Regions from separate parts of the Sanguibacter sp. Z6_81 genome, predicted to be linked through region 2. Evidence: riboswitches for the same ligand, from Rfam matches in the RefSeq annotation. Region 2 holds a riboswitch; the other holds the start of a gene.
The links. A riboswitch is a leader RNA that binds a small molecule or an ion and turns the genes downstream of it on or off. The one in region 2 is predicted to bind S-adenosylmethionine.
Positions count from the first base shown of each region.

Region 1 (14,112 bases), 490 kb from region 2:
GATCATGGAGACCCTCGTCGACGCGGCCAAGGGCGGCCTGCCCGTCCTGGGCATCTGCAACGGGTTCCAGATCCTCACCGAGACGCACCTGCTGCCCGGCTCGATGGTGAAGAACGACCACCTCGCCTTCATCTGCCGCGAGCAGACCCTCACGGTCGAGAATGCGAGCACGGCGTGGACCCGCGACTTCACGGTCGGTGAGGAGATCACCGTCCCGCTGAAGAACCAGGACGGCCAGTTCGTCGCCGACGAGCACACCCTCGACGAGCTCGAGGGCGAGGGCCGCGTGGTGTTCCGCTACTCCGGCTGGAACCCCAACGGCTCGCGCCGCGGGATCGCCGGAATCTCGAACGAGGCCGGGAACGTCGTCGGGCTCATGCCGCACCCCGAGCACGCGGTCGAGGTCGGCTTCGGCACCGCCGGTGACGCCGGACCGCGCGCCGGGACCGACGGGCTGAAGTTCTTCACCTCGGTGCTCAGCACGCTCGTTCGGGCCTGACGCGCCTCGCTCGACGACGGGAACGGATGGACATGCAGGAGATCATCGGGGTCAGCATCGTCGGGATCGTCATTGTCGGCCTCGTGGCGATCTCCGTGTGGGGTGGGAGGGCGTCCAGTGCCGGCCGTCCCCGCCGGAGCGGCGACTCGAGCGACAGCGGCTCCGATGGTGGGGGCTGGTGGAGCAGCGACAGCGGTGACTCCTCGGGTGGGGACGGCGGCGGGGGAGACGGCGGCGGTGGCGGTGGCGGCGACTGACGCCTCGACCGGCAGCGGTGCTCGCACCGCTGGTCCTCGCGCTGGCGTTCCGCCAACCCTGACGGCCGCTGGGCTCGTCTCCCTCGACGTCGTGCCGTGGGACGACGTCGAGGCCGGGACGTTGCGTGACGCGCAGCGCGCCGAGATCGCCGGGCGCTACGGCGACGAGGAGGAACCCGGGCCGGTGCCGAGGGGCGAGCACGTTCTCGCGAACGTCGTCGTGCGCCTGGACGGTCGCGCTGTCGGCTGCGGCGCCGTGCAGGAAGTCACCGGCTGGTACCCGGAGGTCGGGACGGGACGGGTCGGAGAGATCAAGCGGATCTACGTGGCTCCGGAGGCTCGTGGCCGCGGGCTCGGTCACGTCCTGCTGCGGGAGCTGCACGCGCGTGCCCGTGCCGACGGGCTGACGCACCTCGTCCTCGAGACCGGTGACCTGCTCGTCGAGGCGGCCGCGCTCTACCGCGCCCACGGGTACACGCCGATCGCCCGCTACGGACCGTACGTGGAGCACGAGTCCTCGGTCTGCTACGAGGTGCACCTCCTCACCGACGTCTGAGCCGGGAGCCGGCCGCGCCCACGGCGTCTGCCGCCCGCGACGGTTCGCCCTGCGGGCCGGCGGATCCCTGCCTACCGTGGACGGCACGGGCGCGCCGCAGCGGGCGGTGAGCCCTTGCCGAGGAGGCACCATGACCGATCAGACCGACGGGACGACCACCCACGACGAGACGATGCGCCTGGTCACGGAGATCGTCAAGGACGCGCACATCGCGATGCTCACGACCGTCGCGTCGGACGGCCGCCTCGTGTCCCGCCCGATGGGTGTGCAGGACATCGACTTCGACGGCGACCTGTGGTTCTTCACGGACCTCGACAGCACCAAGGTGCAGCAGATCCGCGCCGGCTCCGGGGCCAACGTCTCCTTCGCGACGAGCACCGCGTGGCTCTCCGTGTCCGGGCCGGCGGAGGTCGTCACGGACCCGCTCCAGATCGAGGCGCACTGGAGCCGGTCCGCTCAGGCATGGTTCCCTGACGGGCCGTTGTCACCGGGTGTCGCTCTCGTCGTCGTGCACGGGGAGACGGCCGAGTACTGGAAGGGGCCGGGCCGTGTCGCGACGGTGCTCAGCCTGCTCAAGGCGAAGAGGAAGGGTGAGCGCTACGACGGTGGCGAGAACGAGACCGTCCACCTCTGACGGGGCCGTGGCGCCGGAGCGTCACGCTCGAGCGGTGACCCGGTCCCGGAGCCGACATCGGCGCCCGTACGGACGCCTCGAGACGGCTCTCGGTCTCGTTCTCGGCGTGCTGCTCCTGCTGGTGGTGATCGGGGTGGGGGCCGGGCCCGTCGTGGCCGCCTTCATCACCGACCCCGTCGAGGACAGTGCGGGGAGGGCCGTGCTCAGCGTCGTCATGATCCTCCTGGTCTGGGCCGTGCCTGCCATCGTCGGTCTGACGCTCGCCGTGGTCGGTATCCGGCTGCTCCGGTGGTGCGCCCGACGACGGCATCCCACGTCGGTCCCCGCCGGACCGGCCTCGATCGCGGACTCGGGTGGGAGACCGTCGCGCTCGGGTGGGAGACCGTCGCGCTCGGGGTGAGATCCGCGCGTCTCCTCGACGTCGCGCGCCTCGACCGTGGCGCTACCCTCGTCCTGTGCTGACAGAAGCGTTCGTGCTGGGCACCGCGTCCGTCGCCGTCCTCAGCGTCCACCAGTCCGTGAGCCGGCGCCGGCGGCGCCAGGCCCGGCTCGAGCCGTTCGAGGAGACGTTCGGGCGTGGTGCTCCCGCGAGGGACGCAGACCGGCGCCTGGCGCCCGGCGATCCGACGGCGCCGCCCGCCCAACCGCCCGCTTCCGGGCCGGCGCTCCGTGAGGTCGGTCGGCTGGAGATCGGGTTGGGGCGAGTGGTGGGGGTGCTGCTCCTGCTCGTCGCGCTCGCACTCGGCGCGGCGCTCGTCGCGGTCGTCGTCAACGCCGTGCGCACAGGCGGCGGTGAGACGACCGTCGTCCCGGCCGTGATCGGGGGGTTCGTCCTGCTGACGTTCGGCTCGACGTGCGGGTACCTGGGCGTGCGCCTGCTGCGCTCGGCCGCCGCGGGCAGGCCGCGCTGGCCGGAGCCGACTGCGGACTCGTCAGAGCCGTCCATGGTCTCGGGGCCGTCCCCGTCGTGGTGACGCAGGAGCCCGGTGCCGGGCACCGGGCGGTGGTGCTCGATCTCGACGACACCCTGTTCGACCACAGCGGCTCGGCGGCTGCCGGGTGCCGCGCGTTCGGCGTCGAGCTCGGGCTGCCCGACGATCAGGCGGCGCACCACCTCGACCGGTGGCGGGCGCTCGAGGCCGAGGCGTTCGAGGAGTACCGGGCGGGCCGCTGCACGTTCCAGGAGCAGCGCCGCGCGCGCATCAGGGCATTCGTGCCGGGCGCGGCCGGATGGGACGACCGCCGGCTCGACGCCACCTTCGACGGGTACCTGGCGCACTACCGGGCAGCCTGGGCCGCGTTCGACGACGTCGGGCCGGCCCTCGCCGCACTGCGCGCAGCGGGCCTGAGCGTGGTCGTCCTGACGAACGGGGACCACGCCCAGCAGCAGGACAAGCTCGCGCGCATCGGCGTCGCGCCGCTCGTCGACGGGCTCTTCGCATCGTCGGAGCTCCCGGCGGCCAAGCCCGACCGGGCGTGCTTCGACGCCGTCGCGGAGGCGCTCGGGGTCGCGCCGGCGGACTGCGTGATGGTCGGTGACAGTGCCGCCACCGACGTCGAGGGCGCGCTCGCGGCAGGGTGGGACGCGGTGTGGCTCGACCGGCACCGTTCAGGGCTGGCTGCGCACCGGCGCTATCCCGTCATCAGGTCGCTCGTCGAGCTTCCCGCCCGAGTGCGCGCTCGATGTCCTCGATGAGGTCGAGCGGGTCCTCGAGGCCGACGCTCAGGCGCACGGTCGTCTCCGCGATGCCGACGGCGGCGCGCCCCTCGGGGCCGAGCCGCCGGTGCGTCGTCGTCGCAGGGTGCGTGATGAGGGACTTCGCGTCGCCGAGGTTGTTGGAGATGTCGACGATCTCGAGCGCGTCGAGGAACGCGAACGCGCGCTTCTTGGCGGTGTCCGCATCGGTGCCCTCGGGCACCTCGAGGTCGAACGTCACGACCGTGCCGCCACCGGTCTGCTGCTTCCGGGCGAGCTCGTACTGCGGGTGCGACGGCAGGAACGGGTAGCGCACCCGGCTGATCCCGGGCAGGGTCTCGAGGTGCTCGGCGATGCGCAGCGCCGCGGCGGTCTGGGCATGGACCCGCAGGCTCAGGGTCTCGAGTCCTTTGAGCAGCACCCATGCGTTGAATGGGCTGAGGGACGGCCCGGTGTTGCGGATGAACTTCTGCACCGGCCCGTCGATGTACTCCTTCGAGCCGAGGATCGCGCCGCCGAGGACGCGGCCCTGGCCGTCGATGTGCTTCGTGGCGGAGTAGACGACGACATCGGCGCCGAGCTCGAACGGCCGCTGCAGCACGGGCGTCGCGAACACGTTGTCGAGCACGACGACGGCTCCCGCGGCGTGGGCCAGCTCGCACACGGCCGCGACGTCGACGATGTCCTGCATGGGGTTGGACGGCGTCTCGAAGAAGACGACGTCCGCCGGGGTGGACAGCGCCGCCTGCCACTGGTCGAGCTCGTGGGCGTCGACGTAGTCGACCGTGATGCCCCAGCCGGCGAAGATCTCGTCGAAGATCACGACGGTGGACCCGAAGAGGGCGCGGGCGGACACGATCCGCGATCCCGAGGTCACGAGCGCCGCGAGGGACGTGAACACCGCGGACATGCCCGTCGCCGTCGCGTAGCAGGCCTCGGCGCCGTCGAGCAGGCGCAGGCGCTCCTCGAACATGTGGACCGTGGGGTTGCCGTAGCGGGAGTAGATGAAGTGGTCGACGTCGCCCGCGAAGGCCGCCTCGGCCTCGGCGCCGCTGGCGTAGACGAATCCCTGGGTGAGGAAGAGCGGCTCGGACGTCTCCTCGAAGTTGCTCCGGACCTGCCCGCCGCGCACGGCGAGCGTCGCGGGACGGAGGTCACGGTCGGTCATGACGGTTCCCCGGTGTACGTCGTCGCGGGCAGACCGCGGCGCACCCAGCCGTTGACGGTCCGCTGACCGTAGGCGTCGGTGTCACCCTCGAATCCCTCGAGGACGTTGTACGACGGTCCGAACCCCGCCTCGGTGGCCCGGGTCGCGGCAGCGACGGAGCGGTGGCCGGAGCGGCACAGGAAGACCACCGGGCGCCCGTCGCCCGGCTCCACACCGACGGCCGCGAGCTCGGCGAGGAAGTCCTCGTTGGGTCCGGCCGGGGTCACCCACTGGACGAACGCGACCTCTCGGTCACCGGGGAGCTCGCTCACGTCGGGCACGCCGATCTGGCGCCACTCACCCTCGGTGCGGACGTCGACGAGGACGGCGGCGGGGTTCTCCGCGAGGAGCGCCCAGGCATCGTGGGGTGTGAGGTCTCCGGCGTAGGTCATGGTCGAGGATCACCCGCGACCCCCGCCGTGAGACAGCCCGTCCAGGATGTAAGACAAATGGGGCTCGCGCGTTGACACGTCCTGAGGCGTTCCGGATCCTTGAGACAGGTCACGAGTGCCAGCAGACAGCCCCGGCTTGCTGGCCGGCAACCCTCCTTCCGCGGTGGGGTGCCCCGGGTGAAGACCTGGCCGACGTCGCCCGACGTCGGCAAGCGCGGGGTCTGGTCGTCGTCATCGCTGGTCCCCCAGGAGTTTTCCGGAGGACCACCATGTCGATCGCCACCACAGGATGTCTGCCCGTCGTCGGGTCCGAGACGCGCGTGCCGCTCGTCGACGGCCGGACCGTCGCGTACGCGAACCTCGACTGCGCCGCCAGCGCGCCGGCGCTGCGCGCCGTCTCCGACCGGGTCGCCGAGGTGCTCCCGCTGTACGCGAGCGTGCACCGCGGTGCCGGGTACCTCTCCCAGGTCTCCACCGCCCTCTATGAGTCGGCCCGCCGGACCATCGGCGAGTTCGTCGGCGCCCGCGAGGACGACGTCACGATCATCACCCGCAACACGACCGACTCCCTCAACCTGCTCGCCGGTTGTGTCCCGACGGACGAGTCCGGGACGCCCGGGCGCGTCCTCGTCCTCGACGTCGAGCACCACGCCAACCTCCTGCCGTGGCAGCGCAGCGCCGGGGGCGCGACCGTCCTCACGGGCGAGTCGTCCGTCGCCGCGACGCTCGAGGCGTTGCGCGCCGAGCTCGCTTCCACGCACTATGCGCTCGTCGCCGTCACCGGTGCCTCGAACGTCACCGGTGAGTCGCTGCCGCTCACCGACCTCGTCCGGATCGCCCACGACGCCGGAGCGCGCGTCGCCCTCGACGGCGCCCAGCTCGTCCCGCACCGCCGCTTCTCGCTCGCGGAGACCGGCGTCGACTACGTCTCCTTCTCCGGGCACAAGACGTACGCGCCCTTCGGGTCCGGCGCGCTCGTCGGACGCCGCGACTGGCTCGACGCCGGTGAGCCGTACCTCGCCGGGGGTGGCGCCGTGCGGCAGGTGGGCCTCGTCGACGTCGAGTGGACGAAGGCGCCCGCCCGGCACGAGGCCGGCTCGCCCAACGTCGTCGGCGCCGTCGCGCTCGCGGCGGCCTGCGACGCCCTCGCGTCGGTCCCCGCAGCGGAGCTCGAGGCGCACGAGGCGATCCTGCGCGACCGCCTCGTCACCGGGCTCGGAGCGATCCCGGGCGTCGAGGTCGTGCGTGCCTGGGCCGACGCCGTCGACCCGGTGGGTGTCGTCACCTTCTCCGTCGTGGGACACGACCCCGGCCTCGTCGCGGCGTACCTGTCCGCCGAGCACGGCATCGGCGTGCGCGACGGTCGCTTCTGCGCACACCCGCTCCTGTCCCGCCTCGGGTACGACGCCGGAGCCATCCGCGCGAGCGTCGGCGTCGGGACGGTGCTCGAGGAGGTCGACCGGTTGGTCGGGGCGCTCGCGTCCTACCTCGCCGCCGGTCCGACCGTGCAGTACGAGGTCGTCGACGGCTGCTGGGCCGTCGTGGACGACCCTCGTCCGCTGCCGCAGGTGACCGGTCTCACCGGGCTGGTCGGGACGGCGGCCGCGACGCTCGGCGCGGGCGGGTCGGCGTGCGGTCCGGCGCCGGTCCAGGCGATCGTCGCAGAGCTCGCGAACGCCTGAACCCCGCGACCCGGTGACGCTCCCCGGTGACGCAGCCCGGTGACGCTGCGCGGTCCTAGAAGTCCGGGACCGTGATCGGTGGGATCCTCGGGAGCTCGATCGGCGGCACTGTCGTCGAGGGCTCGTGGAAACCGGGTGGGACCGTCACCGTCTCGCCCGAGGTGTCGCGCTCCTCGTCCCCCCAGGCCCGGGTGGCCTCCTGGAGGCGACCGAACGACGTCACGAGCAGAAGGACGAGCAGCACGGTGGCGGTCAGGGCGAGCACAGCGGCCTGGACACGGCGCCACCACCCGGCCTGGTTCCAGCGCTGAAGGACGACAGCTTCGGCGATCGCGGTGAGCGCGACGACGGCGACGATGACACCGAGGGCGGACCGGGCAGCGAGGTCCGCAGGTGGGCCGGCATCGGACAGTGCCACGAGCACGAACGGGACGAGCACGACCGGCGTCCACAGAGCTCGACCGGTCCGGTCGGTCACGAGCGTCGTCATGGCCGGGGCTGCCCACCGCGCGTCGGGCGCCGTCCCCTCAGCCTCCACGCTCGCCGCGGCGACCTCGTCGATGCTCCGCGCGCGTCGCACCTCGTACGAGAAGCTCGCGGCGCGCGCGCCGACCCACGCAGCGGTCGCGAGCAGGAGCAGCCACGCTCCGGGGATCCCGCCGCCCGCGAGCACCACACCTCCCACCGTGCCGGTGAGGATCGCGACGGTGCTGCACCCGCGCACCACCCTGCGCCACGGGGTCCGTGCCGCGAGCTCGCGGCGGACCGACATGGGCAGCTTCTCGGCCGACGAGAACCGGATGCACCCGACGAGCACCGCCACGACGAGGACGAGCGCGACCCACACGACGCGACCGCGTCCGTCGACGAGGGCCGTCCCGGTCGCGAGCAGCGCTGGCACGAGCCACAGCATCATGAGGAAGCGCCGGCGTTGGCGCGAGACCACGGCATGGAAGGTGGTCTGCAGCGTGGAGTCGGTGGGTGAGCCGGTGAGGAGGCCGGTGATGATCTCCAGCGACTCGTCCGTCGTCCCGATCTTCGCGCGCGCCTCGAGCAGCTCCCTGTCCTGGGGGTGCTGCGCCAGTCCGGCATCGAGGATCCGACGGGCCTCGCCCGTGTCGCCGACGGCACGCTCGACGGCCGCGGCGTTGGTGAAGAACCACGGTTCCCCGCTGCCGTGCTCGAGCGCGAGCCGGTAGTGGCGGCGGACCCGCTCCCGCCGGTCCGGTCCGCGGTGCGTCGCCGCGACGAACGCGAGACACATGTGCGCGACACCGTGCTGCGGGTCCGCGGCGAGAAGGGCAGAGGCGTGCTGGGTCACGAGGTCGGCGTCGCCCACCTGGATCGCGGCCCACGCGACGACCGCGTGGGCCGACCCGTGGCGGGGGTCGGCGGCGAGCGCGGCGGTGCCGGCCTCGATGACCTCGGGCCAGCGCTTCTGGTGCTCGAGGAGCCTGGCGAGCGTGAGCAGCAGCCGCGCGTCCCCGGGATGCTGGGCGAGCGTCTCGCGCACCAGGGTGTCGGCACGGGTCACCTGACCCACCGCGAGGAACGACTCGACGCGGTAGACCGCGGCGTCGACGGTGTCGGTCACGGCTCAGCGGCGCTCACGGGAGGCGATGAACTCCGCGAGGTCGTCGTACCGCCCGTCGGTGTTGGCGAACGCGACGACGTTCTTGGCCGCCGCGATCCAGGCGCCCGTCGACGGCTTGATCTCGCGCAGGACGTGGCGCAGCTCGGTCATCGTGATCGGCTGGACCTGGCCCGCGTGAATCGACCGGAGCATCGCCTGCTCCGCGGCCGACGAGACGAGGTGCTCGAGGTCGGCGCCGGAGAACCCGTCGGTGCTGCGGACGAGCTCGCCGAGGTCGATGCCCGCGATGGGGCGCCGGTCGAGGTGCATGTGGAGGATCGCTGCCCGGGCCGGCTCGTCGGGCGGCAGGACGAGCAGCGTCCGGTCGAAGCGACCGGGGCGCATGAGCGCGGGGTCGACCTCCCACGGGCTGTTGGTCGCGGCGAGCACGAAGAGCCCGTCGTTGTCCCCCGTCATGGAGTCGAGCTCCATGAGCAGCTGGTCGACCATGGCGCGCATGCCCGACCACCCGGTGCCGATGCTCGAGCGCTTGGCGCCGATCGCGTCGATCTCGTCGAGGAAGAGGACTGCGGGCGTGAGTGCGCGCGCCCGCTCGAACAACGCGTGGAGGTTCTTCTCCGTCTCCCCGAAGTGGGAGCCGAGGATGTCGGAGAGGTTCGCGGTGAGGAACCGGGCGCCGAGCTCGCCCGCGATGGCGCGCGCCATGAACGTCTTTCCGCAGCCGGGCGGGCCGTAGAGGACGAGCCCGCCGCGCAGGGACTTGCCGAACGCCTTCGCCAGCTCGGGGTGGCGCATGGGCTCGAGGAAGGACTCGTGGAGGCGGCGCTTGACGGTCTCGAGGCCGCCGACGTCCGCGAGCGTCACGCGGGTCGTGTACTCGTCGACGACGGGCGCGACCTCCCCGCTGCCGGGTGCGACGAGGAGCGGCTCACCCTCGGCGGCGGGGTCCGCCGGGTTCGCCGGGTCGACGAAGGGCGGCGGGACGGCGACGCCGTCGAGGTCGGACTCTGCCCGGTCCCAGTCGAAGCCTGCACCGTCTGTCGGCGCCGCGGGTGCCGCCGCGGGCGGACCGGCGGGATCAGCCGGCGCCGGAGACCGCAGCGCCGACGTCGCCTCGCTGAGGATCGCGAGCGCCTCCGCCGACCGCGGCTCGTGGGTGAGCGCCGTCGCCGCGTGGGTCACGGCGTCCTCGACGCGGCCCCGCTCGAGCAGGAGCCGTGCCACTTGCAGGCGCAGCTCGGTGTTCGAGGGGGCCGCCTCGAGGGCGGCGAACAGGCTCGTGAACAGGGCGTCGCTCATGCGCCGGAGCCTACCGGCGCAGTCGCGGCCGGGGCGGCGCCAGGAGCGGTGAGGAGTCCCCACTCACCCCTTGACGCACAGCACCGTCCGGAGCCGTGCGACGACCTCGACGAGGTCGGACTGAGCGGCGATGACGGAGTCGAGGTCCTTGTAGGCACCGGGGATCTCGTCGACCACCCCGGCGTCCTTGCGGCACTCGACGCCGGCGGTCTGCTCGGCGAGGTCGGTCGTCGTGAAGCGCTTCTTCGCCTGGGTGCGGGACATCCGCCGGCCCGCGCCGTGCGACGCGGACTGGAAGGACGCGTCGTTGCCGAGGCCCCGCACGATGTACGAGCCCGTGCCCATGGACCCCGGGATGAGGCCCAGCTCGCCGCGGCCTGCCCGGATCGCGCCCTTGCGGGTGACGATGAGCTCGGCGCCGTCGATCTGCTCCACCGCGACGTAGTTGTGGTGGACGTTGACGGCCTCGTCGAACTGGACGTCGAGCCCGGCGAAGGCACGCCGGACCTCGTCGACGACGAGCGCCATCATCACCGCACGCGAGCGTGCCGCGAACTCCTGCGCCCAGCGCAGGTCGTTGAGGTACGCGTCCATCTGCGGGGTGCCGGCGAGGAACACCGCGAGGTCGCGGTCGGGCAGCGTGAGGTTGTGGTCGAGGCCCTTGGCGATCGACACGTGCCGCTCCGCGAGCTCCTTGCCGATGTTCCGCGACCCGGAGTGCAGCTGCAGCCACACGACGTCGTCGGTGTCGACGCACAGCTCGATGAAGTGGTTGCCGCCGCCGAGCGTGCCGAGCTGCTTGCGCGCCCGGGGCTCGAGCTGCTGGACACCACCGTGCAGCGTCTCGAAGCGCCGCCACAGGGCCTCGGTGCCGGAGACGAACGCGGCGCTGGCCGGCCCGGCGTGGACCGGACGCAGGCGCCGGACGTCGACCGGGGACGAGTGCGCATGGAAACCCACGGGAACAGCGCGCTCGAACGCGGCACGCAGCGGCCCGAGGTCGTCGGGCAGGTCTGCCGCGGTGAGCGACGTGCGGACGCCGATCATGCCGCACCCGATGTCGACGCCGACGGCGTTCGGGGAGACCGCGTCGCGCATCGCGATGACCGACCCGACCGTCGCGCCCTTGCCGAGGTGGACGTCGGGCATGACACGCACGCCCTCGACCCACGGCAGTGCCGCGATGTTGCGCAGCTGCTGCAGCGCCTGCTGCTCGACCTCGTGGGGGTGCGCCCACATGAGGGTGGACGCCTGGGCGCCGGGCAGGGGGACGGGGAACTCGGTGTGCATGGCTGCTCTCTCGGACGGGCGCCGGATGTCGCGGCGCGGGGTCTGCGACCGTAGCCGGGCGCGCGCTGTGATGCCCAGGCAATTGTTTGCCGGAGCCTGCTGCTGCGCACCCCGGTGTGCCAGGGTGTGGGGACCGCCGGCGGCACGCCGGTGTCCACGGCGAGCTGGGGGCGAGCGTGAGCAGACGAGGTCTGGGGTGGCGTGCGGCGTACGAGGTGCTCGCGCTGCGGGTGCGTCGGCCGGAGTGGGCGTTCATGAACTACGGCTACGCGCCGTCGGTGGACGACGCCGGGGACCTCGTCCTGTCGACCGAGGACGAGCCGGACCGGCTGTGCATCAACCTGTACGAGCAGACCATCGGCGACGTGAGCCTTGAGGGGCTCGACGTGCTCGAGGTGGGGTCGGGGCGCGGTGGCGGGAGCTCGTACGTCGCGCGTCACCACCAGCCGCGCTCCGTCGTCGGTCTCGACTTCTCGGCCGCGGCGGTGAGGCTGAGCCGCGCCCACCGGCGGGCGCCCGGGCTGCGGTTCGTCCGGGGCGACGCCCAGGCGATGCCCTTCCCGGACGCATCCTTCGACGTCGTGCTCAACGTCGAGTCGTCGCACTGCTACCCGTCCGTGCCCGCGTTCCTCGCGGAGGTGCGCCGGGTGCTCCGCCCCGGCGGGCGGCTGCTGTTCGCCGACTTCCGGGCCGCCGACGACGTGCCGGAGCTCATGCGTCAGCTGCAGGGTTCCGGGCTCGTGCTGGAGCACGAGGAGGACGTCACGGACGGAGTGGTGGCGGCGCTGCGGCGCGACGACACCCGCAAGCGCGAGCTCATCGGGTCCTGGCTCCCGCGGGTGGTGCACCCGCTCATGCGGCGCTTCGCCGCGGTCGAGGGGTCGCGCGGGTTCGAGGCGTTCGACACCGGGCGGACGAGGTACGTGGTGACTCGTCTCGTGAAGCCGGTGGCGGTCTCTAGTCCGCAACCACGGCGCTAGTCCGCGACGACGATGCCCAGGTGCCCCGCGAGCAGGGGAGCGAGGTCGTCGAGCTGCTCGGCGCTGATCGTTGCGCCCTTGAGGCCTGCGAGCCCGGTGATCTTCGACATCCGCAGACCCGTGAGGTCGACCTTCTTCAGCTGGGCGTTCTTGGTGATGACGCTGTCCGCCCGGGTCTCGACGAATCGGACGTCGCTCGCACGGACTCCCGTGAGGTCGATCTCCCCGATGACGCAGTTCTCGAACGTCACGCCTGTCAGCCGGGTGTCCCGGAGGTTGAGGTAGTCGATCTTCGTGCCCGAGATCGTCACGCGCACCCATTCGCTCCCGTACGCCTGGACGCCACCGAGGCGGCTCGACCGCACGGACACCGTCTGCCACGAGCCGCTCGATGCGTCGAGGGAGTCGGCGGTCACGGTCTCGAACGTGCAGTCCATGAGGCGGGCCGACTCGAGCCGCAGGCCCGAGAGGTTCGTGCGGCTGAACGTGCAGTCCATGAGCCGGGAGTCCGACGCGTCGACGTCCCGCAGGTCGACACCGTCGTACACGCCGTCCTCGATGTAGGCCTCTGGCTCGAGCGTCGTCGAGGGCGGGTCGAAAGCGTCGTCGGGGGTCGTCTCGTCGGCCATGGCTCCACTCTGGCACGCGCAACCGACGCCCACGGCACTCGCGCGGAAAACAGGCTGAGCCAGGCCCGGCACCTCTGGCAGGGTTGCCGCATGCACCACGACACCATCCTCACCGGCCACGGGGTCCGCCTCGTCCCGCTCGCCGTCGAGCACGCCCCGGCGCTCGCGGACATGGTCGACGACGAGCTCTGGGCGGGCATGGCCGTCGCGGTCCCCGACACCACGGCGTCGATGACGCACGACATCGAGGCGGCCCACGCGACGCCCGGACGGCTTGCCTTCACGGTCCTCGGGGACGACGACGTCGTGCGCGGGAGCACGTCGCTCTACGACTGGACGCACGCGCAGGAGTGGCCGGGCGTGCGGGAGGGGCTGCTCGCGCGGCTCGGCGGCGGCGCCGACGCGGCGACGGAATAGCCCCACGCGCCGCGGGGTTCCCCTGGCAGACGACCGGAGGAGGCAACGTGCTCGACGTGGTGGTGATCGGCGCCGGCCAGGCCGGCCTCTCGGCCGCGTACCACCTGCTCCGGCGGGGCCACGAGCCGGGGACGTCGTTCGTCGTCCTCGATGCCAACGACGGTCCGGGTGGTGCGTGGCGGCACCGCTGGCCGTCGCTCACCCTCGGCGCCGCGCACGGGATCCACGACCTGCCCGGTGCGCCGCTCGGCACCCCGGACCCGACCGAGCCGGCGTCCGCCGTCGTCGCCCGGTACTACGGCGACTACGAGCACGACCTCGGCCTGCCGGTGCACCGGCCCGTCACGGTCCGGGAGGTGCGGTCCGACGACGGACCCACTGGCCCGCTCACCGTCGTCACCGACACCGGGACGTGGGAGACCGCGACGGTCATCAACGCCACCGGCACGTGGGACAGGCCGCACTGGCCGTACTACCCGGGGCGCGACCGCTTCCGCGGGCGGCAGCTGCACACGAGGGACTTCTGGTCCGCGGAGGAGTTCCGCGGGCAGCGCGTCGTCGTCGTCGGCGGCGGGACGTCCGCGGTGCAGTTCCTGCTGCAGCTCGCTGCGGCCGGTGCGTCGACGACGTGGGCGACCCGTCGGCCGCCGGTGTTCGGGGAGCGGGAGTTCGATGCCGAGTGGGGGCGTGACGTCGAGCGCAGCGTGGCCGCTCGCACCGACGCCGGGCTGCCGACCCTGTCCGTCGTCGCCGCGACGGGCCTGCCGCTCATCCCGGAGTACCAGCGGGGGATCGAGGACGGCATCCTCGTGTCCCACGGCATGTTCACGGAGATCGTCGAGGACGGGGTGGTGTTCCCCGACGGGGAGGTCGTGCCGGCCGACGTGATCCTCTGGGCCACGGGGTTCCGACCGGTCGTCAGGCACCTCGCTCCCTTGCGCCTGCGGGAGTCCGGCGGTGGCATCACGACGGACGGCGCA
Region 1 covers NZ_JBXUFV010000001.1:263,484-277,595, reverse strand. Annotated here, with positions in the region: gene purQ (phosphoribosylformylglycinamidine synthase subunit PurQ) at 1-499, shown strand, start outside; gene AC2AXK_RS01290 (hypothetical protein) at 526-756, shown strand; gene AC2AXK_RS01285 (GNAT family N-acetyltransferase) at 848-1,312, shown strand; gene AC2AXK_RS01280 (pyridoxamine 5'-phosphate oxidase family protein) at 1,443-1,946, shown strand; gene AC2AXK_RS01275 (hypothetical protein) at 1,981-2,346, shown strand; gene AC2AXK_RS01270 (hypothetical protein) at 2,402-2,920, shown strand; gene AC2AXK_RS01265 (HAD family hydrolase) at 2,914-3,642, shown strand; gene AC2AXK_RS01260 (O-succinylhomoserine sulfhydrylase) at 3,590-4,810, opposite strand; gene AC2AXK_RS01255 (rhodanese-like domain-containing protein) at 4,807-5,241, opposite strand; SAM riboswitch class IV at 5,349-5,462, shown strand; gene AC2AXK_RS01250 (aminotransferase class V-fold PLP-dependent enzyme) at 5,511-6,923, shown strand; gene AC2AXK_RS01245 (tetratricopeptide repeat protein) at 6,979-8,517, opposite strand; gene AC2AXK_RS01240 (AAA family ATPase) at 8,521-9,816, opposite strand; gene AC2AXK_RS01235 (RtcB family protein) at 9,880-11,106, opposite strand; gene AC2AXK_RS01230 (class I SAM-dependent methyltransferase) at 11,283-12,086, shown strand; gene AC2AXK_RS01225 (pentapeptide repeat-containing protein) at 12,083-12,715, opposite strand; gene AC2AXK_RS01220 (GNAT family N-acetyltransferase) at 12,806-13,132, shown strand; gene AC2AXK_RS01215 (FAD-dependent oxidoreductase) at 13,180-14,112, shown strand, end outside.
Region 1: linked by a shared signal. The riboswitch ahead of AC2AXK_RS01250 (aminotransferase class V-fold PLP-dependent enzyme) and the one ahead of AC2AXK_RS03560 (methylenetetrahydrofolate reductase) in region 2 are both predicted to bind S-adenosylmethionine.

Region 2 (14,112 bases):
GTGCATCGAGACGCCCGAGGCAGCGGGAGCAGCCGGAGACGTGATCCCGGTCGGAGTCGGCCACGCGCGCGGGCTCGGCCGTGAGGTCGTGGAGCACGCGGTCAGAGGGATGGCGCATGACGATCTGCTCCTTGCGTCGGCAAAGCCTAGATACTGAGTCTCACCCCGGAGCTACCGATTGCCAAGTGGTTGCTCCGGGTCTGCGGCGAGGGTGTCGGTCGCCCACTCCCCCAGAAGCGTCCGCAGCCTGACGCTCCCGTGCGGCACACCGCGCGGCTCACCAGGCGCGGACCGGCTGCCCCGCCCTCGATCGGCTCAGTCGGCCCGGTGTGCCCGCAGTGCCGCCGCGGCGACGCGCCGGCCGACCTCGATCGGCGCGTCGGGACGCCCGCGCAAGAACGCCGTGAGCGTCCCGGAGTAGGCAAGGAGCATCGCGTCAGCGAGCTCCCGGGCCCTGTCCCCGGCGATCGGCCGGGCGAGGGCGAAGAAGCGCTCGTCGAGCAGCGTCGTGTCCTCGGCGAGGAGGTCGCTGATCTCGCCCCCGGCGTCGGGCATCTCCGACGCGGTCGCGAGGAAGGCGCACCAGCGCGCGGTCGGCTGGCGGTCGTGGCGGTAGGAGTCGAGGGCATCGAACACGGCGAGCAGCCGCCCGGCGTCGTCGGTCGCGTCAGCGATGCACCGGTCCCAGGCCGCCCGCCAGTCCGCGAGCCGCAGACGCAGCGCCTCCGCGACGAGCGCGTCCTTGCTGGGGAAGTGCGCGTACATCGTCGCTGGGGAGACCTCGGCGTGCCGGAGGACCTCGTCGACGGGGGTCGCGCGGATCCCGCGGGCGAACAGGACCGCGTCGGCCGCGTGGAGCAGCCGGGCGCGCGCGGGAGGACGGGAGGCTGCCACAGATCCACTGTAACGACCGTTCTGCGCATCGGACCGGGTAGCGGTAGCGTAACGATCGTTACAGTCGACTCGGGGAAGGTGTCCCCTGCACGCCCTTGTGCTCAGCGGCATGGCGCTCATCGCCGCGACCTACGGCCTCGCGCGCTACGGCTACGGGCTCTTCCTCCCGCAGCTCACCGAGACGTTCGGGCTCGGCAGCGGGCTCGCGGGCACCATCCAGGCTGGCAGCTTCCTGTCCTACTGCGGGGCCGCCGTCCTCGCGGCGCGCAGCAGCGGGCGCCCACGAGCCGTGGTCGCCGCCGCGGGCGGGACGGCCGCCGTGGGCGCGCTCGTCGTCGCCGTCGCACCCAGCGCGAGCATCCTCGCGCTGGGCGTCGTCGTCGCGGGAGCTGGCGCCGGCTTCGCCACCCCGGGACTCGTGGCGCTCGTGCGCCGCACGGTCACGCCGGATCGCCAGGAGAGCGCGCAGACCGTCGTCAACGCCGGCACCGGCGTCGGGATCGTCGCCGCGGGCGGGCTGCTGGCGGTCACCGCGGGTCACTGGAGGATCGGCTGGGTCACCGTCGCGGTGATCGCCGGTCTAGCGACGATCGCCACCCTGCGCTCCGACCGCCCGGTCCGCCGGCAGGGCCCGCTCGACGAGCACGTCCGGATCGACGGGCAGGTCGACGAACCAGCGCCGAGGCTGCGTCGCCGCGACCTCCTCGTGCTCGTCCACCCGGTCGTCGCCGCCGTGCTCGCCGGAGCATCGAGCGCCGCCGTGTGGACCTTCGGCCGGTCCACCATGGCCGCAGCCCGTGACGGCGGCGAGGCCTACTCCGTCGTCGCATGGATGGTGCTCGGCACCTTCGGCGTCCTCGGGGCGACCGCCGGCCGGATCGTCCGGGCGCGCAGCCTGCGCACCGCGTGGATCCTCACGACCGTGACGGCCGCGGTCGCGACGGTCGTCGTCGGGATCGCTCCCGGGTCGCCCGTCGCCGCGTACGCGGCGATGGCACTCTTCGGGGCGGGCTACACCGCGCTGTCCGGCGTCCTCATCGTCTGGGCCGTGCGCGTGCTGCCCGACGACGGGACGACCGGCACCGTCGTGCTGTTCGTCGCCCTCGCCGTCGGGCAGGCCGTGGGGGCTGTGGTGCTGGGCGTCCTCCTCGGACCGCTCTCCACGCCCGGCACCTTCGTCGTCGCGAGCATCCTCGGGGTGCTGTCCGTGCTCCCGGTCCTGCGCCACGCACCCGACCGGGAGAGCGAGGGCGTCAGCGCGCGGCGGTAGCGGCGTCCCGCGCGCGGTGCGCCGTGACGGCGGCGGCCAGCTCCTCGGCGACGAGGTCCGCGTTGATCGCGGCAGCCGCAGCGAGCCCCCCGGCGGCAGAGGTGACGACCTGGCTCGACAGGTCCGTGACGTTCCCGGCGACCCACACCCCCTCGACGGCCGTGACGCCGCGCTCCCCGGACGCGACGTGCTCCCCGCCCATGGGGTGCTCGACGACGGGCAGGCCGAGGGAGGTGAGGATCTCGCTGCGCGCGACCATGCGCGGCCCGACGACGACTGCCCGCACCGGCACGACGGTCCCGTCGGCGAGCACGACCCCGGTGACCGCGTCGTCCTCCACCTGCAGCGACGCGACGAGTCCCTCGACGACCCGGACGCCGCGGGCGGCGAGCTGCTCCGCCTGCTCCTCGGTGGGGGGCGGGGAGGTGTGCAGGAACAACGTGATGTCCGCGCTCCACTGGCAGAACAGCAGCGTCTGGTGCACAGCCATCGGTCCCGTGGCGAGGACGCCGAGCGCCTGGTCCCGCACCTCCCAGCCGTGGCAGTACGGGCAGTGGAGCACGTCGCGCCCCCACCGCTCCCGCACGCCGGGGACGTCGGGCAGCTCGTCGACGAGGCCCGTCGTCACGAGCAGCCGCCGGCCACGGACGGCCGACCCGTCGTCGAGCGTCACGACGAACCCGCCGTCGTCGCGCCGCGCACCCGTCGCCCGCCCCTGCCGGACGTGCGCGCCGTAGGACTGCGCCTCCGCGCGTCCCACCCGGACGAGCTCCGCGGGCGGCATGCCCTCGCGGGTGAGGAACCCGTGGACCCCCTCCGCGGGGAGGTTGCGCTGCTCCCCGGCGTCGATGACGACCACCGAGCGGCGCGCCCGCCCGAGGACGACCGCGGCGTTGAGGCCGGCGGCACCTCCCCCGACGATCACGACGTCGTACGACTCGTGTGCTGCTGTCTCCATGTCCGGCTCCTTCATGCTCGCTCGTGCTGTGGTGGTGGGTGCTGTGGTGGGCGACGTGTTCATGGGCGGCGCGTTCATGGACGACGCGCGATCCACACGCTCCGGGTGCCGCGCACCCGGAGGTCGGTCCGGCTCCGGACGCCGTCGGGTCCGTCGCCGAGGAGCGTCGCCAGGACAGCCGCGTCCGCGGCGTCGAGGGACGGAAGGCCGGATGCCGCGAAGCGCTCGAGGGAGAGGGCGGCGTACTCGCCGGCGGGTCCGTCGCCGGGTGCGGACTCGTCAAACACGACCGTCCGGGTGCTCACCCCGGTGAACCCGGCGGCGGTGATGGCGTCCGTCCAGTCGGGGTGGTCGACGTGCCCCGGCTGCGCCCGGGCCACCGCGGCGCGGAGCCGCTCCTCGAACCCGGAGAGCGCCTCGGGCAGCAGGCGGGGCGGCTCGTCCATCTCGACGACCGCGAGCACACCGCCCGGTCGCAACCCGGCGAGGAGGTTCGCGAGAGCGCGGGCAGGGTCGGGGACCTCGTGCAGCGACAGTGCCGCCCAGGCGACGTCGAACAGTCCGAGCGGTCCGGTCCCGGAGGCCACGTCGACCTGCTCGGTCGTCACCCGGGCCGCGATTCCCGCGCGCTCGGCGGCGTCGCGGACCCGGCCGAGCATCTCCGGGGAGACGTCGATCGCGACGAGGTCCGCGGCCGGGAACCGCTGGGCGAGCGCCACCGTCCCCGTGCCGGACCCCGCGCCGACGTCGAGGATGCGGCCGACGTCGAGGTCGGAAGCCGCTGCGCTGACGAGGGCGGTCGTGGCGTCGAGGCTGCGGCGGTACACGATCGCGTCGAGGTCGAGGATGCGCGCGAGGCCGGGGCCGCGCGCGTGGACGTGGGCGTCGCTGCCGCCGGGCGCGTCGTGCTGCGCGTGCGCGGGGTGGCGGTGGTGCGCGGGCTCGTGGCCCTGCGCCGGGTGGTGGGCGTCGACGTCGGGGGCAACGGGTCGCTCGTGCGTGGTCATGCCTCGACCGTAGACCCGTCGTGCGCATGTGGCATAGGCTCTTGCGTATGACGCAAGACGCAGATCTCGAGGCCGTCGTCCGACAGCGCATCCGCGCACTCCGCACGGCCAAGGGCTGGTCCCTGGACACCCTCGCGGAGCGGAGCTTCCTCAGTCCCTCGAACCTCAGCCGGATCGAGACGGGCAACCGGCGCATCGCGCTCGACCAGCTCGTCCCCATCGCGCGCGCCCTCGACACGACCCTCGACCAGCTCGTCGAGTCGCCCGGCGACGACGACGTCGTCATCCGTCCTGAGCGCGGCGAGCGTGACGGCATGACCGTCTGGACGCTCGCCCGCGAGCGCAACCCCCACGACATGACGGTCGCGAAGGTCCGCATCACGAGCCCCGCACCCCCGGCGGACCAGCTCAACGTGCACCCGGGCCGTGACTGGTTCACCGTGCTCTCGGGCACCGCGGAGCTGCGCCTCGGGGACCGGTTCATCCTCGTCGAGGCGGGCCAGGCGGCCGAGTTCTCGACGATGACCCCGCACGGCTTCGGTGGGCACGCAGGACCTGTCGAGCTCCTCATGATCCTCACGCAGGACGCGGAGCGCGCCCACCTGCAGCACGGCTGAGGAGGGCGCGGGGTTCCCCGGAACCGGGGAGGTGCGGCACCCTGTCCGGATGGATACCTGGCTCCCGCTCGTCGCCGGCGTGGGGTCCGCCGCCGTCGGCGGCTTCTACGTCGCGTTCTCGGCCGTCGTCATGCCGGCGCTGCGCCGTCGGCCCGCGCAGGACGCGATCGCGACGATGGTGGTGATCAACGAGCGAGCCGTCGGACCGGTGTTCATGCTCCTGTTCTTCGGCACCGCGGCAGCCTCGGCGACCGCACTCGTCCTCGCCCTCACGGGCGGCCTCTCGGCGTGGGCGGCGCTGGGAGGTGCGGGGTACCTCGCAGGCTGGGCCCTGACCATGGCCGTCAACGTCCCCCTCAACACCCGGCTGGCCGCAGCCCCGGGTGCGGACGCGCCGGCACGCGCCGCAGGCGCGGAGGACCTCTGGCGCGGCTACGACCGCCCCTGGACGACGGCGAACCACGCCCGCGCCCTGCTCTCCCTCACCGGCGCGGTCCTCCTGCTCCTCTCCACGTCGCCCGACTGAGCGGACGGGCGGGAGATCTGGTGCAGCCGGATGCTCCGGGACACGAAGTCCCGGACCCTCGTGGGCACCGTCCAGGCGACGGCCGAGGGCACACCGGGCGCCGATGCGCGCGCGAGCCCGCCGACACCCCTCACTCCGTGCCGACCCGCGCACCTGCGCGCCACACCTCCGCGACGTCACCGTCAGGGCCCAGGACGACGACGTCGCCCCGCGCCCCCTCCCGGAGGTGCCCGACGTCCGGCAGACCCAGGACCGCCGCGGGCGTGCTCGTCACCGCAGCGAGCGCGTCCCCGAACGGCACTCCCGCGACGTCCGTCGCGTACCGGAGGGCGGCGTCGAGCGTCAGGGTGCTGCCCGCGATCGCCCCGCCATCCCGCAGCCGCGCCACCCGGTCGACGACGTCGACGACGAGCCCGCCGAGCGTGTACTCGCCGTCGGGCATCGCCGCCGCGGCGATCGCGTCCGTGACGAGCGCGACCCGCCCGGGACCGGCCGAGCGCACGGCGTGCGCGAGCGTCAGCGGGTGCAGGTGGACGCCGTCGGCGATGACCTCGACGACGACGCGCGGGTCCTCGAGCAGCGCGAGGACCGGCCCCGGCGCGCGGTGGTGGACGGGCGGCATCGCGTTGAACAGGTGCGTCGCGAGCCGCGCCCCGGCGTCGACGGCAGCGGTCGCCGTCGTGGCGTCGGCACCCGTGTGCCCGACGGCCGCCACGGCTCCGTGCCCCACGACGCGACGCACCGCGTCGAGGCCGCCCGGCAGCTCGGGCGCCAGTGTCACCACCCGCACGACGCCGGAGGACAGCACGGTGTCGATGTCCGTGGGGTCCGGGTCGACGAGGAACCGGGGGTCGTGCGCACCACGGTGGTGCGGGCTGAGCCACGGGCCCTCGAGGTGCACCCCCGCCAGCTCGCCGTCCGCGACGAGGTCGGCGAGGCCCGCGACAGCGGTGCGCAGCACGGGTACCGGCGCCGTCGTGAGGCTGCCGACGAGCGTCGTCGTGCCGTGAGCACGGTGCAGCCGGACGGCACGCAGGACGTCCTCCTCGGCGGCGAGGTCCGCGAAGCTTCCCCCTGCGCCGCCGTGGCAGTGCAGGTCGACGAACCCCGGGACGACACGGTGCCCGCGGGCGTCCCGCCGCGGCAACCCCGCCCACCGCTCCGGCAGCTGGCCGCCGCCCGAGCCCGCGACACGTCCACCGACGAGCGCGAGCCACCCGTCGGCGAGCACGTGGCTGCCCGTGTGGACCTCACCGCCGAGAAGGACGAGGTCGCCCCCGCGCGCCGCGAGCGGCCCCCCGGTCATCGCGCCAACCCGTCCTGTGCCGCCGCGTGCACCTGGGAGCGGGCGAACGCGCGGGCACGCTCGACCCGCGCGTCGAGCCCGTCGGCGCACCCGGCAGGCAACGCGTCCACCGGCCACCACGCCACGTCGGTGCTCTCCGGGCTCACCGCCACCGGGTCAGCCGGGTCTGCCACGACGACGAAGCCGACGTCGATGTGCCAGGCGCACGCACCGAAGCCGCCGCCGAGGGCGTGCCGGTCGATGTCGGCGGGGGCCCGCGACGGCACGGCGAACCGCTCGAGACCCGTCTCCTCCCGCAGCTCCCGGAGCGCACCAGCGAGGAGGCTGTCGTCCTCCGGGTCGGTGTGCCCGCCGGGCTGCACCCAGAAGCGTCCTTTGCGGTGGTAGCACAGGAGGGTGCTCGTCAGTCCTGCGTCGAAGACGATCGTGCTGCCGGTGAGGTGCTCGGGGATGGTCCGCGAGAGGGCGGCGACCCCGTGCTCGACGAGGTGCGCGATCGCCCGGGCCTGCGCCCGCTCCTGCTCCGCGGTCGCCGGCTCGAGGGCACGGAGCGTGTCCAGCACGTGTGCCGGAGCGTCGGACGAGGAGGGCCGTGGACTCGTGAGGACCATGACCCCAGCCAACCACGGGAGCTCGCGGAGCAGGAGGAGCAGCCGTCCGCCCACGTGTGGACCACCGCCCGTGTCCACCGCGCCTGCGTGCGAACCAGCCATCATCGGTGGCGCCGGGCACAGTAGGGGGATGAACGTTCCCGCCACCGCAACGATCCGGACCTCCGTGGACGAGCCCGCCCCGCAGCTCCCGCCCGGCACGACCGGGAGGTGCTTCGGCGACGGCATCCCGCTCTACGAGGAGTACCACGACACCGAGTGGGGCGTGCCGGTCCACGGGGAGGCGGAACTCTTCGAGCGCCTCGCCCTCGAGGGCTTCCAGTCCGGGCTCTCCTGGCTCACGGTGCTGCGCAAGCGCCCCGCGTTCCGCGACCGCTTCGCCGGGTTCGACCCGGAGGTCGTCGCCCGCTTCACCGACGCCGACGTCGCACGGCTCCTCGAGGACACCGCAATCATCCGCAACCGCGCGAAGATCCTCGCCGTGGTCCGCAACGCCCGGGCGGTCGTCGCCCTGCACGACGCGGGCCAGACCCTCGACGAGATCATCTGGTCCGCCGCTCCCGACGCGACCGCGCGGGAACGACCGCGACTGCCCTCCGACGTCCCTGCCTCCACGCCCGGGTCGAAGGCGCTGGCGAAGACGCTCAAGTCGCACGGCTTCGCGTTCGTCGGCCCGACGACGGCCTACGCGACGATGCAGGCGTGCGGGATCGTCGACGACCACCTCGTCACCTGCCCCGTCGTGCTGTTGGGCGAGCAGGTGAGCGCGGGACGGACGGCCCCTGCTACGCCATCCCGTTGAGGAGCAGGTCCCACAGTCCGTCGGTGAGGTTCTCGAGGCTCTGCCGCTCGTCGAGGTCCTCCGACACCTGCTGCACCCCGAACCATGCCGCGACGGACAGGTGGGCCACACGCGGGATGTCGAGGTCCTTGCGGATCTCGCCGGCCTCGGCGGCGCGCTCGAGGAACATCTGGGACGTCTGGATCCAGGCGATGAAGGGGCGCGGCAGCTCGACGTCGATCGCGGCCCGGTCGCGGACCAGACGCACGGCCGCGCGGATGTGGATGTCGTCGCGGTAGGCGATCGCCACCTGGCCCGTCAGCCAGCGGATGGCCTCGAGGGAACCCCGTCCGCGCGCCTCCGCCTCGCGGACGAGCGGCTCCCAGGCGCCGTGGTAGTTGTCGACGATCGACTTCGCGATGTCACCCTTGGACTGATAGTGGAAGTACAGGGCTCCCTTGGTCAGTCCCAGGCGCTCCGCGATGACGGACAGGGAGGCACCGACGTAGCCGTGCGCCTCGAACTCCTCCGCGGCCACCTCGAGGATGGCAGCCCTCGTGGCTGCCCGCTGGTCGCTTCGTCGTGACACGCACTGCTCCCCGGGGGTTGGTCGAATTACGAGCCGGTCGTACCATTCACCCCATGACTGAGGAAGATCCATACGGGCGGAATATGCACGAGCCTACCTTTTCCCGCCCGGTGGACCGGGCGATGGTGCACCGACGCGCCGCTGCGGAAGTCTTTCTCACAGGCGCGGACCAGCGCGGTCCGCATGCCTGGATGTTCGACGTCCAGATCCCGCGTGGGCACGTCATGCTCCCGCCGCGGGCCACCGAGCTCCCCCTGACACTCTCCGTCGAGGCGATCCGGCAGATGGGACTCTATATGGGCCACGCGGGGTATGGCATCCCCCGGGACTGGGCTTTCACCCTCCAGGGAGCGACATTCGCGTGGTCGGGGGACGGAGCGGTGCAGTTCCCCGAGTTCGCGCCGATCGAGCTCACCGCCCTCGTCACGGTGACGGACAAGCTCATGCGCAAGGGCGTCGTCAGCGGCCTGTCCGCGACGATCGAGTTCTATCTCGACGGTGAGACCGTCGCGCACGGCACGGGCGAGCTCCGCTGCATCAGCCCTGTCCACTACAAGGCGTTCCGGCGCCGAGCACCGCGGCCTGAGGACGTGCCCCGCCGCTACGACGACGCACCGGTCCGCGACCTGCGCCCGGTGGCCGGCGGCTACGAGGCCACCATCGGTTACAGCCACGCCAACCCCTTCTTCTTCGACCACCCCGTCGACCACCTGCCCGGCATGCTCCTGCTGCACTCCACGACGCACATGTTCGGGGTCGCACTGCCCGGCTCCGAGATCATGGGTGTCGACTTCACGTGCGCTGCGTTCCCCGAGTTCGAGCCGGCGCTCGAGCTCCGCGTCGCTGTCGACGAGCTGGAGCACCGCGTCGTCGTGACATTCCTGCAGGGCAGCACGCCCATCGCGACGAGCGTGGCCACCGGTCGGGCCCGGGACGGGGTCCGGACCTCGGAGCAGCAGCCGCTCGGCGCGCACGCATGAGCGGTGCACCCCGCGTCGTCGTCGTCGGCGGTACCGGCTTCATCGGGTCCCACATCGTCCGCGCGCTCGCTGCGGACGGCGTCGCGGCCGTCACCTCGACGACACGACGCGCGGGCGCGCCCGTGCAGCCCGGGGTGCGGACGGTGCTCGCTGACCTCGCCGACCCGTCCACCCTCCTCGCTGCGGTCGAGGGCGCCGACGTGGTCGTGCATGCGGCGTCCTACGTGGGGCGTGACGCCGCGGTGAGCGAGATGACGAACGTCGCGGGCACCGCGGCCCTCCTCGCCGCCGCCCGGCAGGGCGGGGTGCAGCGCACCGTCTACGTGTCGACGACCTCCGTGTACGGCACCGGCCCGCACCGCGGGATCGCCGAGGACGAGGTGGCGGCCCACCCGGAGTCGGTCGCGAGCACGCACCGGCTCGCGGCGGAGCGGCTCGTGCTCGAGGCCGGCGGGACGGTCCTGCGCCCCAACCTCGTCTACGGCTCCGGGGACAGGTGGTTCGTGCCCGCCCTCGCTGCCGTCACCGCCCGGCTCGGCGCGACGCTCGAGGACGCCGCTGCCCGCATCTCCGTGATCGCCGTCGAGGACCTCGCGCGCATCGTGGCGACCTTGAGCACGAGCACGGCGGCCGCCGCAGCCCTCTCGTCGTCGGGCACGGTCCTGCACGCGAGCGCTCCGGAACCCGTCGCCGTGCGGTCGATCATCGACTCCCTCGTCGCCGACCTCGGCCTCCCCGCCCCCGGGCGGAACCTCACCGCGGCCGAGGCGCGCGCCGTCCTGCCCACGGAGCAGGTCAGCGACCACCAGCTCGCCCTGCTCACGCAGGACCACTGGTACGACGCGGACCTCGTGTGGTCCCTCGTCGGCACGCCCCCGACCGAGGCGTTCCGGCTCACCGAGGACCACCGACGCTGGTACGCCGCGGCGCTGAGCTGAGACCTGCGGCCAGCCCTGCTCGGCCGTGGGCGCCGCGCGCGTCCGCACGTGCCCCGGGGCCTGAGCCCGCAAGTGGCAGGATGCTCGCCATGACCATCAGCCAGACGCTCGGCGAGGGCGAGCACGTCGTCCTCAACCTGCGCACGCACGCCAAAGCCCTGTTCCGTCCGGCTCTCGTGCTCGTGCTCGCCGTCGCGGCCGTGCTCGCGGCGCTGCTCCTCATCCCGGACAGCGGCGCGCAGGGCTGGCTCCAGCTCGCCGTCGGCGTCCTCGCGCTCGTCGCCGTCCTCGGCTGGGCGCTCGTGCCGTTCCTGCGGTGGGTGACCTCCCGCTACACCCTCACCAACCGTCGCCTCATCACCCGCAGCGGCATCCTCACGCGCACCGGCCGGGACATCCCGCTCTACCGCATCAACGACGTCACGTACGAGAAGGGGCTGCTCGACCGCATCCTCGGGTGCGGCACGCTCGTCATCTCCGACGCGACCGACAAGGCCGGCGTCGTGCTCCACGACATCCCGAACATCGAGCGCGTCCACGTCCAGCTCGCCGACCTGCTCTTCGCCGCCGACGACGGCACGGACGACGGCGAGCGCCCGCCCGGTGAGCCGCGCCGCGTGAGGCGCTGAGCGCGGCAGCCCGCCCCGGTCGTCGCTAGTGTTGCCCGGTGATCACCGCCGAGGCCCTCAGACCGCGGAACAGCACCATCCTCGTCGCGGACGGGCTCCGGGTGGCCGGGGCGGTGAGCATCGTCGTCGCTGGCGTGTGGCTCGGGTTCGTCGGGGTCGCACTCTTCGCTCTCGTCCTCCTCGGCCTCGTCGTGCCGCGGGCCGTGGGGCTGCCCGGCCCGCTCGACCTGTCGAACGGCGTCGTCCTGCTCGCCGCGGGGTGGATCAGCGCCTTCGACCTGTACACGTCGGTCGGCTGGCTGGACCTCGCCGTGCACCTCGTCGCGAACGGCGTGCTCGCCGTGCTCGTCTACGAGCTGCTCGCCGCGGTCGGTGCGGTACCGCCGGCGCCGGGCCGGGCGGCGCCGGGTCCGGCCCAGCCGCCCGGCAGCACTGTCCTCCGGCGGCCGCGGCTCGGCATCGCCGTGACGACGACCGCGATCGGCATGCTGCTCGCCGTCCTGTGGGAGTTCGGCGAGTGGGCCGGCCACACCTTCGTCGAGGACACGATCAGCGTCGGGTACCAGGACACGCTCGGAGACCTCGCAGCCGGCGGGCTGGGCTCCCTGCTCGCGGGCATCCTGCTCGCACGGGCGCCCCGCCGGTGAGCCTGCGGCTGTCCGTCGTCATCCCGTGCAAGGACGATGCGGAGCTCCTCGCCCGCTGCCTCGAGGCCCTGGCGCGCCAGACGCACCTCGCGGACGAGATCGTCGTCGTCGACAACGCGTCGTCGGACGACAGCGCGGACGTGGCACGGGCTGCAGGCGCTCGCGTCGTCGTCGAGCCCGCCCCCGGGATCCCCGCCGCCGCGTCCGCGGGGTACGACGCCGCGACCGGTGACGTCATCGCCCGGTGCGACGCGGACACGCTGCCGCCGGTCGACTGGTTGGAGCGGGTGCACGCGGCGTTCGTCGACGACCCGCGGCTCAGTGCGCTCACCGGGGCGGGGACGTTCTACGACCTCCCTGGCCTGCGCGGGGTCGCAGCGCGGACGTTCTACATGCGCGGGTACTACTGGGGCATGCACGCCGCCCTCGCCGGGGTGCCGCTGTGGGGCTCCAACATGGCGCTGCGCCGGCAGACGTGGGCGCAGGTGAGCGACCAGGTGCACCGCGACGACCCGCTCGTGCACGACGACACCGACCTGAGCTTCCAGCTCCACCCGTCTGTCCGCGTGCGGTACGACCGCGACCTCGTCGTCGGGGTCTCGGGGCGGACCTTCGCCTCCCCCGGGAGCCTGGCACGGCGTTTCCGCTGGGCGTTCCGCACCCTTGCCGTGAACTGGCGGGTCGCCCCGCCGTGGACCCGGTGGTCCCGCCGCCTCGCGTCCCAGGACCGACCCACCTGACGTCTCAGCCGATGGACAGTCCTGGACCAGCTGGTGGATGCCGACCTACAGTGGCGACAACCATCCAGAGCGGTCGAGAGTCCTGGCTCGTCGACGCCGCAGCAACCCCCCACAATGGAAGCCTCCTGAGGGTGCGGGTGCTAACGCCAGGTCCGATGGAGATCACCCATGACGGCTTCCGCAGCAGTACCCCCGGTGCACCGCGGTGCACCGCACGAACGACCCCGGGTCGAGCGACCCACCGTGTCGTTCGAGCTCATGCCCCCGCGCAACCCCGACGCGGCACCGAAGTTCTGGACCACGGCCGAGCGCCTCGTCTCTGCGCGCCCCGACTTCATCTCCGTCACCTACGGCGCCGCCGGCGGTGACCGGGCCACGGCGCGCGCCGTGGTGAGCCGACTCATCCGCGAGACTCCCGTGCTGCCCATCGCACACCTCACGTGCGTGGGGGCGTCCCGGGACAACGTGGCCGAGGTCATCGACGAGTTCCTCGCCGAGGGCGTGCGCAGCTTCCTCGCGCTGCGGGGAGACCCCCCGCGCGACCAGCCCGACTGGCGCCCCAGCCCCGACGGCGTCAACTCCTCGGACGAGCTCGTCGCGCTGCTGCGCGAGGTCGAGGCCTCACGCTGCGCTGCGGACCCCTCCACCGCGCTGCGGTCCGCCGCGCAGCCGCTGACCATCGCCGTCGCGGCGTTCCCCGGGGGGAACCTCGCCGCAGGGACGAGCCGCGAGCAGGAGGTCCAGCGGCTGCTCGAGAAGCAGCGGGCAGGCGCCGACTTCGCGATGACCCAGCTCTTCTACGAGCCGAGCACGTACATCGACTTCGTGGACGCCGCCCGCAGCGCGGGCGTCACGCTCCCGATCCTCGCGGGGATCCTGCCCATGACCGACCCGGCGCGGCTCGCCCGCGTCGAGACCCTCACCGGCGTCCCCGCCCCGGCAGCCGTCGTCCGCGACCTCGAGAAGGTCAGCGACCCGGCACGCCGCCACACTCTCGGCATCCGCGCCACCGTGGACCTCGCGGACGCCGTCCTCGCAGCCGGAGCCCCGGGCCTGCACATCTACACGTTCAACAAGCACGAAGCCGCACTAGACCTGCTCGAGGGCGTACACCTCGGCGGCGGGCACAGCACCGGAGACGCCTCCGGTGCCGGCTCGGACCTGGCCAGCGGGCCGTGGGTCGGCGCATCCATAGCAGCACTCCACCCGCCTGCGACCCCGGTCGCCGCGCAGAACTCCTAGGGATGACCCCATGACGCACCACGAGCACACCCATGCCCAGAACCGGACGACAAGCCGGACACAACCGACCATTCCCGTCCCGTTCCCGGCGGCGACCATCCTCGGCTACCCGAGGATCGGCCCGCGCCGCGAGCTGAAGAAGGCCGTCGAGGCCTTCTGGGCCGGACGCACCGACGTCGACACCCTCGAGGCGACCGCCGCGGCCCTGCGCAAGCGGACCCGGGACCGCCTCGTCGAGCTCGGCCTGCCCGCCGCAGGAGGCGCCGTCCCGGGCTCGTTCTCCTTCTACGACCAGGTGCTCGACGCCGCCACGACCGTCGGCGCCGTCCCCGCGCGGTTCGCGGGGCTCGCCGACGCCGACGGCCGGCTCGACCTCG
Region 2 covers NZ_JBXUFV010000001.1:752,365-766,476, reverse strand. Annotated here, with positions in the region: gene AC2AXK_RS03640 (hypothetical protein) at 1-118, opposite strand, end outside; gene AC2AXK_RS03635 (TetR/AcrR family transcriptional regulator) at 316-894, opposite strand; gene AC2AXK_RS03630 (MFS transporter) at 1,004-2,164, shown strand; gene AC2AXK_RS03625 (NAD(P)/FAD-dependent oxidoreductase) at 2,148-3,122, opposite strand; gene AC2AXK_RS03620 (class I SAM-dependent methyltransferase) at 3,197-4,129, opposite strand; gene AC2AXK_RS03615 (helix-turn-helix domain-containing protein) at 4,177-4,746, shown strand; gene AC2AXK_RS03610 (anthrone oxygenase family protein) at 4,796-5,272, shown strand; gene AC2AXK_RS03605 (N-acetylglucosamine-6-phosphate deacetylase) at 5,403-6,578, opposite strand; gene AC2AXK_RS03600 (NUDIX hydrolase) at 6,575-7,294, opposite strand; gene AC2AXK_RS03595 (DNA-3-methyladenine glycosylase I) at 7,320-7,991, shown strand; gene AC2AXK_RS03590 (ScbR family autoregulator-binding transcription factor) at 7,975-8,559, opposite strand; gene AC2AXK_RS03585 (AfsA-related hotdog domain-containing protein) at 8,613-9,539, shown strand; gene AC2AXK_RS03580 (NAD-dependent epimerase/dehydratase family protein) at 9,536-10,477, shown strand; gene AC2AXK_RS03575 (PH domain-containing protein) at 10,567-11,106, shown strand; gene AC2AXK_RS03570 (DUF2238 domain-containing protein) at 11,145-11,753, shown strand; gene AC2AXK_RS03565 (glycosyltransferase family 2 protein) at 11,750-12,493, shown strand; SAM riboswitch class I at 12,551-12,655, shown strand; gene AC2AXK_RS03560 (methylenetetrahydrofolate reductase) at 12,662-13,735, shown strand; gene metE (5-methyltetrahydropteroyltriglutamate--homocysteine S-methyltransferase) at 13,746-14,112, shown strand, end outside.